One region of the Streptomyces sp. NPDC045998 genome, then DNA from elsewhere that is predicted to be linked to it. Evidence: riboswitches for the same ligand, from Rfam matches in the RefSeq annotation. Region 1 holds a riboswitch; the other holds the start of a gene.

Region 1 (5,081 bases):
AGACCTCGGCGCCCCGCGCCTCGGCGACGGTGTCGAGCGCGGCGAGGACCTTGCGGCCCCGCTCGGTCCCGAGGTGCTTGGCGGCCCCCTCGGCCCGGGCGCTGTCGACCTGCGCGCCCGGCCGGTACTTGCCGGTGAGGAACCCGGAGGCCAGCGCCCAGTACGGCACAGCCGACAGCCCCGCCCGCTCGGCGGTGTCGCGCAGGGCGCCCTCGTAGGTGTCGCGCGAGACAAGGCTGTAGTGCGGCTGAAGCGCGACGTACGAGGCGAGGCCCTCGCGCGCGGAGAAGTCCAGCGCCTCCTGGAGCCGCTCGGCGGAGATGTTGGAGGCGGCGACGGCCCGCACCTTGCCCTCCTTCACCAGCTGGTCCAGCGCCGGGATGAACTCCTCGACCGGGACGGCCGGGTCGTCGAAGTGGGTGTAGTACAGGTCGATGTAGTCGGTCCTCAGGCGGCGCAGTGACTGCTCGGCCGCGGCCTTGATGTTGGCGGCGCCGATCCCCTTGTACTGGGGGTGGCCGCCGACCTTCGTGGCGACGATGACGTCCGACCTGTTGCCCCGGGCGGCCATCCAGTCACCGATGACCGTCTCGGACTCGCCGCCCTGGTGGCCGGGGGCCCACGAGGAGTAGGTGTCGGCGGTGTCGACGAAGTTGCCGCCGGCCGCCGTGTAGGCGTCGAGGACGGCGAAGGACTGCGCGGCGTCGGCGGTCCAGCCGAAGACGTTGCCGCCGAGGCCGAGGGGGAAGACGTGGAGGTCGGACGTACCCAGCTTGCGAAGGGGAAGTGAGGTCATGCGGTACCTCAACACCCCGTCTGCCGTGCCGTATTTCCGATGGCGGGCGGATTCACAGCACGAGTGGACCGGCGGCCCTGGCGTCGGGGGGTGGAACGCCAGGGCCACCGGAGTGCCGGGGCGGCCGGGCCTCAGGAGGCCGGGCCGCGGACTGCCGGGCCTCAGGAGGCCGGGCCTTCAGGGGGCGCGGGCCGCGGAGTGTCGGGCCTCAGGCGGGCGGGCCGGGCCTCAGACCGACAGGCCCTTGCCGCGCAGCCAGGCCAGCGGGTCCACGCCGGCGCCGCCCGCCGTGTGGACCTCCAGGTGCAGGTGCGGTCCGGTCACGTTGCCGGTCGCGCCGACGCGCCCGATGGTCTCGCCCGTGCCGACCTTCTGCCCGGCGCCGACCGTCATCGAGGAGAGGTGGCAGTACCAGACCTCGGTGCCGTCCTCCAGCTCCAGGACGATCCGGTAGCCGTACGAGCCGGACCAGCCGGCCGACTTGATGGTGCCGCCGTGCACGGCCTTGGCCGGGGTGCCCGTGGGAGCCGCGAGGTCGAGGCCGGTGTGGTAGCCGGAGGACCACATGTTGCCGGCCTGGCCGTAGGTGGAGGTGATCGTGTACGAGGAGGTCGGCAGCGCGTAGCTGCCGGCGAGCTTGGCCAGGCGCTCGGCCTCCGCCTTGGCCGCCGCGGCGGCCTCGGCGGCCTCGGCCTTCGCCGCCGCCTCCGCCTTGGCCTTCGCCTCGGCGGCGGCCTCCTTCTCGGCGGCGGTCTGCTGGGCCTTGGCCGCGGTGGCCGCCTGCTCGGCGGCCTCCTTCTCGGCCGCGAGCTTCGCCGCCGCGTCCGCGGACGCCTGCTGCTGCTCGGCCTGCTGGAGGATGCGGGCCCGCAGGGCCTCGCCCGCGCTCGCACCGCTCTCGGCGCGGCCCCCGGCGGACCCTCCGGCGGCGGAGGACCCGGCAGTCAGCGGCGCGGCGGCCGGCTGGGCGTCGGCGGAGGCGCCGGCTCCGTCGGACCCGTCCGCACCGCCATCGGCGCCGTCGTCGGAGAGCAGGGAGCCGATGCCCGGCATGGACTCGGCGTCCGGGAGGCTGTCGGCTATCGCACCGGGCAGGTCGGGCAGCGATATGGAGACCGGCGGCTTGTCCTGCGCGGTGGCCATTCCGCCCGCGCCGACGGCCGCGATGACGCCCACGCCCAGGACGGTGGAGCTACGGGCCAGCCCGCCGCGCTGCTTGACCACGCGATGGCGGCCGCGGACGGGGCGGACGGTGTCCTCGGTGGGGTTCCACTCCTCCCACTGCCCCTGACTCTCAGCGGGGGAACCGGAACTGGGGCCCGGACCGAAGGCATCGACGAAATGAGGGGCCGGGGAGGCCGATGGAGCAGACGGCGCTTCGGGGGCAGGCCTGTTGGACGCCACGGGGGCGCACTCCTTTCCTTCCTTCTCGCCTACCGGGTTAGCTGACGGGTTCGGAGCAGGAAGGTCTCCTTCAGGCCGCGATGCGGCCCGATTCACCCCAAGGTGGTGGTTCCCCGGTTCCCTTGCGGAATTCGGCGCGCGCGCACGGTGCCGTCGCTCTTGCGTCGGCTGGGACGACCGCGCTGCGTTATCGAACGTTAATAGACGCGGGGCCGTGTTTCCAAGCTGTTCCTACTGATCATTAACTACTTAGCCCCTGGCATACCGCCCCACAAACGGGCAAGAGCAGTCAAGTTGACTGCCCCTCACACCCCGTGGGCCTCACCACACTTCCTGACGGTTCGTCAACTGTTATGCGGAGCGCTCCACGCCGATCACCCTCCGTGCGGGACCGCCCTGGCCCGCTGCCCCTGGGGCTTGGTCACCGCGAGCAGCGCGAGGTCGTCGGTCGTCCCCCCGCCCCCCGTATGCCGCCGTACGTCCTCGACCAGGGCGTCCAGCAGCTCCCCCGGCCCCGCGAAGTTCCGCCCCGCCAGCCACTCCGCCGGTTCGTAGAAGGCCCCGCCCGCGTCCCGCGCCTCGGAGAGCCCGTCCGTGTAGAAGAGCAGCGTCGCCCCGGGCGGGAACGGCACCTCGTCCGCGCGGTCCGGCCACGGCCCCAGGTCCACCATCCCGAGCGGCAGCGCGGGCTCGGTCGGCGCCAGCCGCTCCAGGCCCCCGTCGGCGTACAGCATCAGCGGCTCCGGGTGGCCGCGGTTGACCAGCCGCACCACCGCGTCACCGCGCGCCACCTCGGCCAGGACGGCGGTGGTGAAGCCCTCGAAGGCGTCGAGCCCGTCACGCCGGGTCCCCTCCCGCGCCAGCGCCCGCTCCAGCCGCTGCGACACCCCCTCCAGCGAGCTCTCCTGCTCGGCCGCCTCCCGGAACGCCCCGAGCACGACCGCCACCGCCTCGACCGCGCCCATCCCCTTCCCCCGTACGTCCCCGACCACCAGCCGCACCCCGTAGGGCGTGTCCTGCACGGCGTAGAGGTCGCCCCCGATGAACGCGTCCGCCTGCGCCGCCTCGTACCGCGCCGCCACCCGCAGGCCGCCGATCCGCTCGGCCGGCGTCGGCAGCACGGCGCGCTGGGCCGACTCGGCGATGCCGCGGGCGGAGGCGAGCCGCTCGCCGCTGCGCCGCACGACCCGGTTGATCATCAGCGCGAACGCCGAGACCGTGGCCAGGGTGACGAGCTCGGTGACGGACGGCGCCTCGTCCAGGGTGCCGCTGTGGAGGCGCAGTCCGGCCAGCGCCAGAAGGGCGGCGGCCCCGGCCACCAGCGTGATCCGCGCGGTGAAGAACGGCGCGGCGACGAGCGGGGCGGCGGTGAACAGCGGCACGGCCGTGAACCGGGGCGGCGTCAGCAGGTCGAACACCACCCCGCCGACGATCATCAGGACGGGCACCACCCGGAGGAAGCGGCGCACCTTCGCGCGTCGCGCGCTCCGACTCCAGGTCCTGTCGCCGTTGTCACCCACGGTTACGGACGGTAGGCGGGCCGCGCGCACGCCGTCCGGAGCCGCGCCGCACGACGCCCCGCCATCGGCCGACCGGGCGACCGGGGCGTACGACATGCGCATACGACGAAGGCCCGGTGCCTTGCGGCACCGGGCCTTCGCCATCAGTAGCGGGGACAGGATTTGAACCTGCGACCTCTGGGTTATGAGCCCAGCGAGCTACCGAGCTGCTCCACCCCGCGTCGGTGAACACCACCTTACGCCATGCGGAGCAAGATCATCTCCATTTACGCAGCCGGCCTCACGCGACCGGCCTCCCGCGACGGCCGCAGCCGAACCCGCGGGCGACGCAGCCGGCGCCCTCACGCACCCGGCACCTTCGCGGTGCTGATCGCGATGCGGTTCCAGGTGTTGATGGTGAAGATCAGCGCGAGCAGCCGCCCGAGCTCGCCCTCCTCGAAGTGGGCGGCGGCGCGCGCGTACACCTCGTCCGGCACACCCCCGGCCGCGACCAGCGTGACGGCCTCGGTCAGGGCGAGGGCGGCCCGCTCCCGCTCGGTGAAGAAGTGCGCCGCGTCCCGCCAGACGGCGACCATGTGCAGCCGCTCCTCGCTCTCGCCCGCCTTGCGGGCGTCGGTGGTGTGCATGTGCAGGCAGTACGCGCAGCCGTTGAGCTGGGAGGAGCGGATCTGTACGAGCTCGACGAGGGCGGGGTCCAGGCCCTCGCGGGCGGCGGCGTCGAAGCCGATCAGGGCCTTGAACGCCTGGGGGGCGGCCTTCGCGAAGTTGATCCGGGAAACGGGGTCCGTGTGCGTGTTCGTCTTCGTCATGACCATGAATCTACGGGCCGGAAAGACCCCCAGTAGGGTGCACTTCCATGCCGGAATCTCGGGTCAATCCACCAGGCCGTCCCTGGTCCGAAGCAGCCGAACGCATCGGTGCCGACCTCCACCTGGAGCTGTCCCCCACGGGCAGCCGCCGCGCCGCGCTCACCACCGCCCTGCGCGACGCCGTACGCGACGGCCGGCTCGCCCCCGGCACGCGCCTGCCGCCGTACCGCTCGCTCGCCGCCGACCTGGGCCTGGCCCGCAACACGGTCGCCGACGCGTACGCCGAACTCGTCGCCGAGGGCTGGCTCACCGCCCGCCAGGGCTCGGGCACCCGGGTCGCCGAACGCGCCGCGCCCGCGAGGCCGCCCCGCGTCCCGAAGAAGTCCCCGGCGCTCCCCGCCGCCACCCCTACGCCCCGCCACAACCTGCGCCAGGGCACCCCCGACGCCGCCTCCTTCCCCCGCGCCGCCTGGCTCACCTCGGCCCGCCGCGCGCTGAACGCCGCCCCGAACGAAGCCTTCGGGCCCGGCGATCCCCAGGGCCGGGTCGAAC
Region 2 (5,081 bases), on a different contig from region 1:
CAAAGGCCAGCATGGTTGACCTGACGTCCACCACCAGACTGCCCAGTCCGGAGGATCATGCGTCGCGAAGGATACCCCGGGATGGCCTCCCGGGGTCCTTGGCGTACCAATTTCTCTCAACTCTATTGCGGGCGGACGGCTTTGAGCTACCGTCAGAGCATCGTCACGCCGTCGCAGGGTGCCGAGGGCCCTCTAGCCAAGGGTCCGCTGACGCAGCTCTCCCACAGCGTGTCGATGCCATCACGGACTGGGCATTCGGACGTTAGGAGAGCGCACTCTCATGCAAGTCACGAGCTCGACAGCAGGATTGCTGGCCGGCGTGATCATCTCGTTGGCCTACTTCGCACTCGTCGCCCACCTGGTGAAGTCGCTGCGTGCCACGCACCGGCTCCCCACGGTCATCGTGGCGGTCTCAGGTCTGATCGGAGCACTACCGGCGATCCTCTACGCGCTGTACCGCTCCCTCAGTGTGATCGCCTGACCGGGCGCGCAACCGAGGTCAGCGGGGCTGGGGCTGCCGCACCGTGCGTGTCGTAGCCCTGGCCCCCGAAGCGCCATGGAAACAGCGCCTACGATCCCGCCGAGGTCATCCCGCGCTCGGCGTCACCGCTCACCCGCAAGGTCGAGATCGTGCCCGGGTGCCTCGGAAGGCGCCTTCGCCGGCAGCGACCGGCGCCACGGCTGCGCCATGGCGTGGGCGACGGACCGCCACCACGGCGCCTCGGGCACCTGCCCCGCCGGCTCGAACGGCTCGCCGGGACGCGGGAACGCCGCCGCCTGGCCGGCCTCCTCGGCCGCGTCCCTCGTCCACTCCCCCGGCTCCGCCCACGGGTGTGGCGCCAGGTTGAACGTGCCCCAGTGGATCGGCAGGAGCACGCCCGCCGCGGCCCCGCCCTGGAGGTCCAGGTGGGCGCGCAGGCCCTCGGCGGGGGTCATGTGGATGTCGGGCCAGAACTCGCTGTACGCGCCTATCTGGATCATGGTGGCGTCGAACGGGCCGTGCTCGGCGCCGATGTCCCGGAAGCCAGGGAAGTACCCGGTGTCACCGCTGTGGTAGACGCGGTGTTCCGGTCCGGCGACCACCCAGGAAGCCCAGAGCGTGTGCTGCCGGTTGCGCAGGCCGCGCCCGCAGAAGTGGCGGGCCGGGGTGGCGGTCAGCCGTACGCCGCCGACCTCCGTCGACTCGTGCCAGTCCAGCTCGCGCAGGCGGGACGCCGGCACGCCCCAGTGCTCCAGGTGGGCGCCGACGCCGAGGGGGACCGCGAAGAGGGTGTCCGTGGCGGCGAGGGCGCGGATGGTCGGCAGGTCCAGGTGGTCGTAGTGGTCGTGGGAGATCACCACCACGTCCACCGGGCCGAGCGCGGCCAGGGGCAGCGGGACCGGGTGCAGCCGCCGGGGCCCGGCGAAGGGGAACGGCGAGCACCGCTCGCCCCACACCGGGTCGAAGAGGACGCGGACGCCGTCGATCTCCGCGAGCACGCTGGAGTGCCCGAGCCACGTCAGGCGCAGCCCGGACGCCGGGGGCCGGGCGAGGTCGGCGACGGTGGTGGGGTGCACGGGGATGGTGCCCGCCGGCGAGCGGCGCCTGCGCCCCTCCTTCTCGACGTACGTCTTCGCGAACTCGACGGCCGAGCCGGAGGGTCTGTGGCGGGCGCCCACGGGGTTCTGGAACACCCCGTCCGCGAAGTGCGGCGAGCGGCGGATGCGCTCCAGGCGCTCCCCCGCCGGGTCCGCGCCGAAGGCGGCGGGCCACAGCGGGCGCGGCCGGGACCGCGACGGTCGCGTGGGCGTGGCGTCGGAGCCGGTCACGGCACCTCCAGGGCTCGGGCCTCCCATTATGGGCGGGGGGTGTGACAGCCGGGGGTGCGGGTCCGGCTCGCTACAGCGGCAGCAGGTCCGGGCGCTTGGCAGAGACGTGATCACCGGAGGATTCGCCGCGCAGGCGGCGGCCGATCCAGGGCACCAGGAACTCGCGGGCCCACTGGATGTCGTCGCGGCGCACTTCCAGGGTGCCGCGCGGCGGCAGGGGCGGCCACGGCTGGTCCGGGTCGGCGGGCACCTCCACGCCCAGGACCTGCCCGGCGCGCAGGGCGACACGGGTGTGGCCCTCGGCGGACAGGTGGAGCCGGTCCGCGTCCCAAGCCCGCCTGTCCTGGATGGTCTTGAGGGACCAGAGGTCCAGCACGGGGCAGCCGTAGCGGTCGGCGACGGCGCGCACATGGCCGTTGTAGGTGGCGATCTTGCCGCGCAGATGGCGCAGCACCGGCACGCCGCGGGTGTCGAAGCCGGTCGTCACCAGCACGGTGCCGACCACCGAGGTCAGGTCGGCGACGGCCCGCTCGAAGCGCTCGGCCACGTCGTCGGGGTCGCTGCCCGGCCGGATGATGTCGTTGCCGCCCGCGCAGAAGGTCACCAGGTCCGGGGCGAGCTCCTTCGCCCGCGGGAGCTGCTCCTCGACGATCTGGTCGAGGAGCCGGCCGCGTACGGCGAGGTTCGCGTACCGGAAGTCGTCGGGCTCGGGCAGCCGGTCGGCGAGCAGCACCGCCAGGCGGTCGGCCCAGCCGACGAACGTCCCGTCGGGTCCGGGGTCTCCGACGCCCTCGGTGAAGCTGTCACCGATCGCCACGTACGACCCGAATACGTCACTGTCTCTGAAGGTCGAATCGTCTGCCACGGGAGCACATCCTGCCTCCTTTCATGTGACCTACGCGACCGTAAGGAGGGGTTGACGCAGCGTGAGATATGCCACCGGTCAAGATTCACCCAAGCCGGAATACGCCGCCGCCCGGCACCGTGCTCCACGGTGCCGGGCGGGGCGGGGTCGGCGGTGTGCCGACGGTGCGTCAGATCGAGACGCCGTGCTGGCGCAGGTACGCCAGCGGGTCGATGTCCGAGCCGTAGCTGGGGCTGGTGCGGATCTCGAAGTGCAGGTGCGGGCCGGTGGAGTTGCCGGTGGAGCCGGAGAGGCCGATCTGCTGGCCGCCGCTCACGCTCTGACCGGAGGAGACGGAGAGCTGGGAGAGGTGGGCGTACTGCGAGTAGGTGCCGTCGGTGTGCTTGATGACGACCTCGTTGCCGTACGAGCCGCTCCAGCCGGCCGAGACCACGGTGCCGGGGCCGACGGCCTTGACGCTGGTGCCGGAGGAGGCCGCGAAGTCGACACCGGTGTGGTAGCCGGAGGACCACATCGAGCCGGAGGCGCGGTAGGGGGTGGTGATCGAGGAGTCGACCGGGGCGGTGAAGCCCGAGGCGCTGCTCTTCGGGGCGGACTGCGCCGGGGCGGCCTTGGCCGCCGGGGCCTGGGGCTTGGCGGCGGAGCGGGAGGCGCGGGCCTCGCCGCGGTCCTCGTCGGCCTTCGGCTTCGCCTTGGCCGGGGCGGCCTTGGCGCCGAGGGTGAGCTCCATGCCCGGCAGGATCAGCGACGGGTCCTCGCCGATGACCTCGCGGTTGTCCTTGTACAGCTTCTGCCAGCCGCCCTTGACGTTCTTGTTGTGGGCGATCTTGGCGAGGTAGTCGCCGGCGACCACGGTGTACGTACGGGGCGCGGCTTTGGCGGCGGCCTGGGTGGTCTGCGCGGCGGCGACGACCTGCTGCGGAGCGGTCGCCGGCGCGGCGCTCTGCTCCGCGGCGTGCGCACCGGTGGCGCCGAGCAGCGGGAGGGCGATGGCCGCGCCACCGGTACCGGCGGCGACGAAACCACGCGTGAGCGTGCTGGACTTGGGACGGCGGTGCTTACCCTTGGCGGGCATGGCGAATTCCTCTCCGGCGCCTGCGAGGTGAGCTGTCGGGTTCGGGCTGGAGATGCCCGGCCGCGTGGTGACGCGACTTAACCCCGAGCCGGTCCCGGAATTCCGGGCTCGGCGGACTTACCTTGGGTCCCCCGCTCCTGCCACACGTGGGTGGGTGCTGAATTCCGGGCCGGCGGCAGGATTAGGCGGTCCGGCCGGATTGCGGTGACCGTAGGACAGCCGGGTCGGCGGGAACAAGCCGCCGCTTTCCCGCGTGCATTCCTTTACGCCGTACCGCTACGGAATACCGGTCACCCTCCGTGGATTACGGATCATGAATTCCCGCCGGGCGCAGGGGAATTGCGAAAGAAGACCGGCCACGGACGGTCACTTTTATGACGCTGCTCACGTGCCGGAGTCCATCTCCCTTGCTATCGGGGCACGTTATGCCGAACGCCCCAATACGGACAGAACCGTCATACCTCGACGAGCCGCCTCGGCGGCCGCGACCACGGCCGCACGGATGATTGCCCTGGGAACCCAATGTCGTATCGTCGGATCGCGACATCGTCGGCGGCCGGCGCCGACGTCAGACGCGGAGGAGTCCCCGTGACGCAGCAGGTGCCGCAGGCCCCGTCGAGCGAGCCCGATCTGTCCGGTGTGCGTAATTTCCGGGACGTGGGCGGGCTGCCGACGGTGGACGGGCTCCGCGTCCGGCACGGGCGGCTCTACCGCAGCGGCCACCTGGCACACGCCACCGGTGAGGACGCGGTGTTCCTCGGCTCCCTCGGGCTGCACACGATCTTCGACTTCCGCAACGCCGCCGACCAGAAGCTCGAAGGCCCCGACATCGAGCTCCCCGGCGTCCGGAACGTGAACATCCCGCTCACCGACCCGGCCGACGGGGCCGAGTTCTGGCGGATGGTCCGCGACGGCGACCTCGACCAGCTGCGCTCCATCCTCGCGGACGGCCAGGCGGCGGCGCGGATGTCGGAGTCGTACCGCATGATCATCAAGGAGCGCACGGCGGAGCACAGCCGTGTGCTGCACGCCCTCGCCGAGGACAGCGTCCCGGCGCTGATGCACTGCGCGGCGGGCAAGGACCGGGCGGGGCTGTCGATCGCGGTGACGCTGCTCGCGGTCGGCGTGGAGCGGGAGGCCATCGAGGCGGACTACCTCAAGTCCAACGATCCGCACCGCCGCTACAAGGTGCACCGCAGCGACAGCTCCCCGGCCGGTATGTCGCCCGAGGTGATGGAGCTGCTCAGCCCGCTCTTCGACGCGCGCCTGGAGTACCTGGGGGCGGCCTTCGCGACGATCGAGGAGACCTGGGGCACGACCGAGCGGTACCTC

The links. Region 1 has a riboswitch for cyclic di-AMP ahead of AC07FJ_RS16410 (M23 family metallopeptidase). Riboswitches for the same ligand answer to the same signal wherever they lie in the genome.
Region 2: another riboswitch for cyclic di-AMP. It lies ahead of AC07FJ_RS06480 (M23 family metallopeptidase); the one in region 1 lies ahead of AC07FJ_RS16410 (M23 family metallopeptidase).

Annotation. Positions count from the first base shown of each region.
Region 1 covers NZ_JBWKLJ010000004.1:710,693-715,773, reverse strand. The annotation lists gene AC07FJ_RS16415 (aldo/keto reductase) at 1-796, opposite strand, end outside; gene AC07FJ_RS16410 (M23 family metallopeptidase) at 1,025-2,200, opposite strand; cyclic di-AMP (ydaO/yuaA leader) riboswitch at 2,212-2,347, opposite strand; gene AC07FJ_RS16405 (PP2C family protein-serine/threonine phosphatase) at 2,575-3,720, opposite strand; tRNA gene AC07FJ_RS16400 (tRNA-Met) at 3,868-3,941, opposite strand; gene AC07FJ_RS16395 (carboxymuconolactone decarboxylase family protein) at 4,062-4,535, opposite strand; gene pdxR (MocR-like pyridoxine biosynthesis transcription factor PdxR) at 4,577-5,081, shown strand, end outside.
Region 2 covers NZ_JBWKLJ010000002.1:338,420-343,500, reverse strand. The annotation lists gene afsR (SARP-family global regulator AfsR) at 1-59, opposite strand, end outside; gene AC07FJ_RS06495 (hypothetical protein) at 281-481, shown strand; gene AC07FJ_RS06490 (MBL fold metallo-hydrolase) at 604-1,809, opposite strand; gene AC07FJ_RS06485 (SGNH/GDSL hydrolase family protein) at 1,880-2,674, opposite strand; gene AC07FJ_RS06480 (M23 family metallopeptidase) at 2,844-3,749, opposite strand; cyclic di-AMP (ydaO/yuaA leader) riboswitch at 3,754-3,912, opposite strand; gene AC07FJ_RS06475 (tyrosine-protein phosphatase) at 4,338-5,081, shown strand, end outside.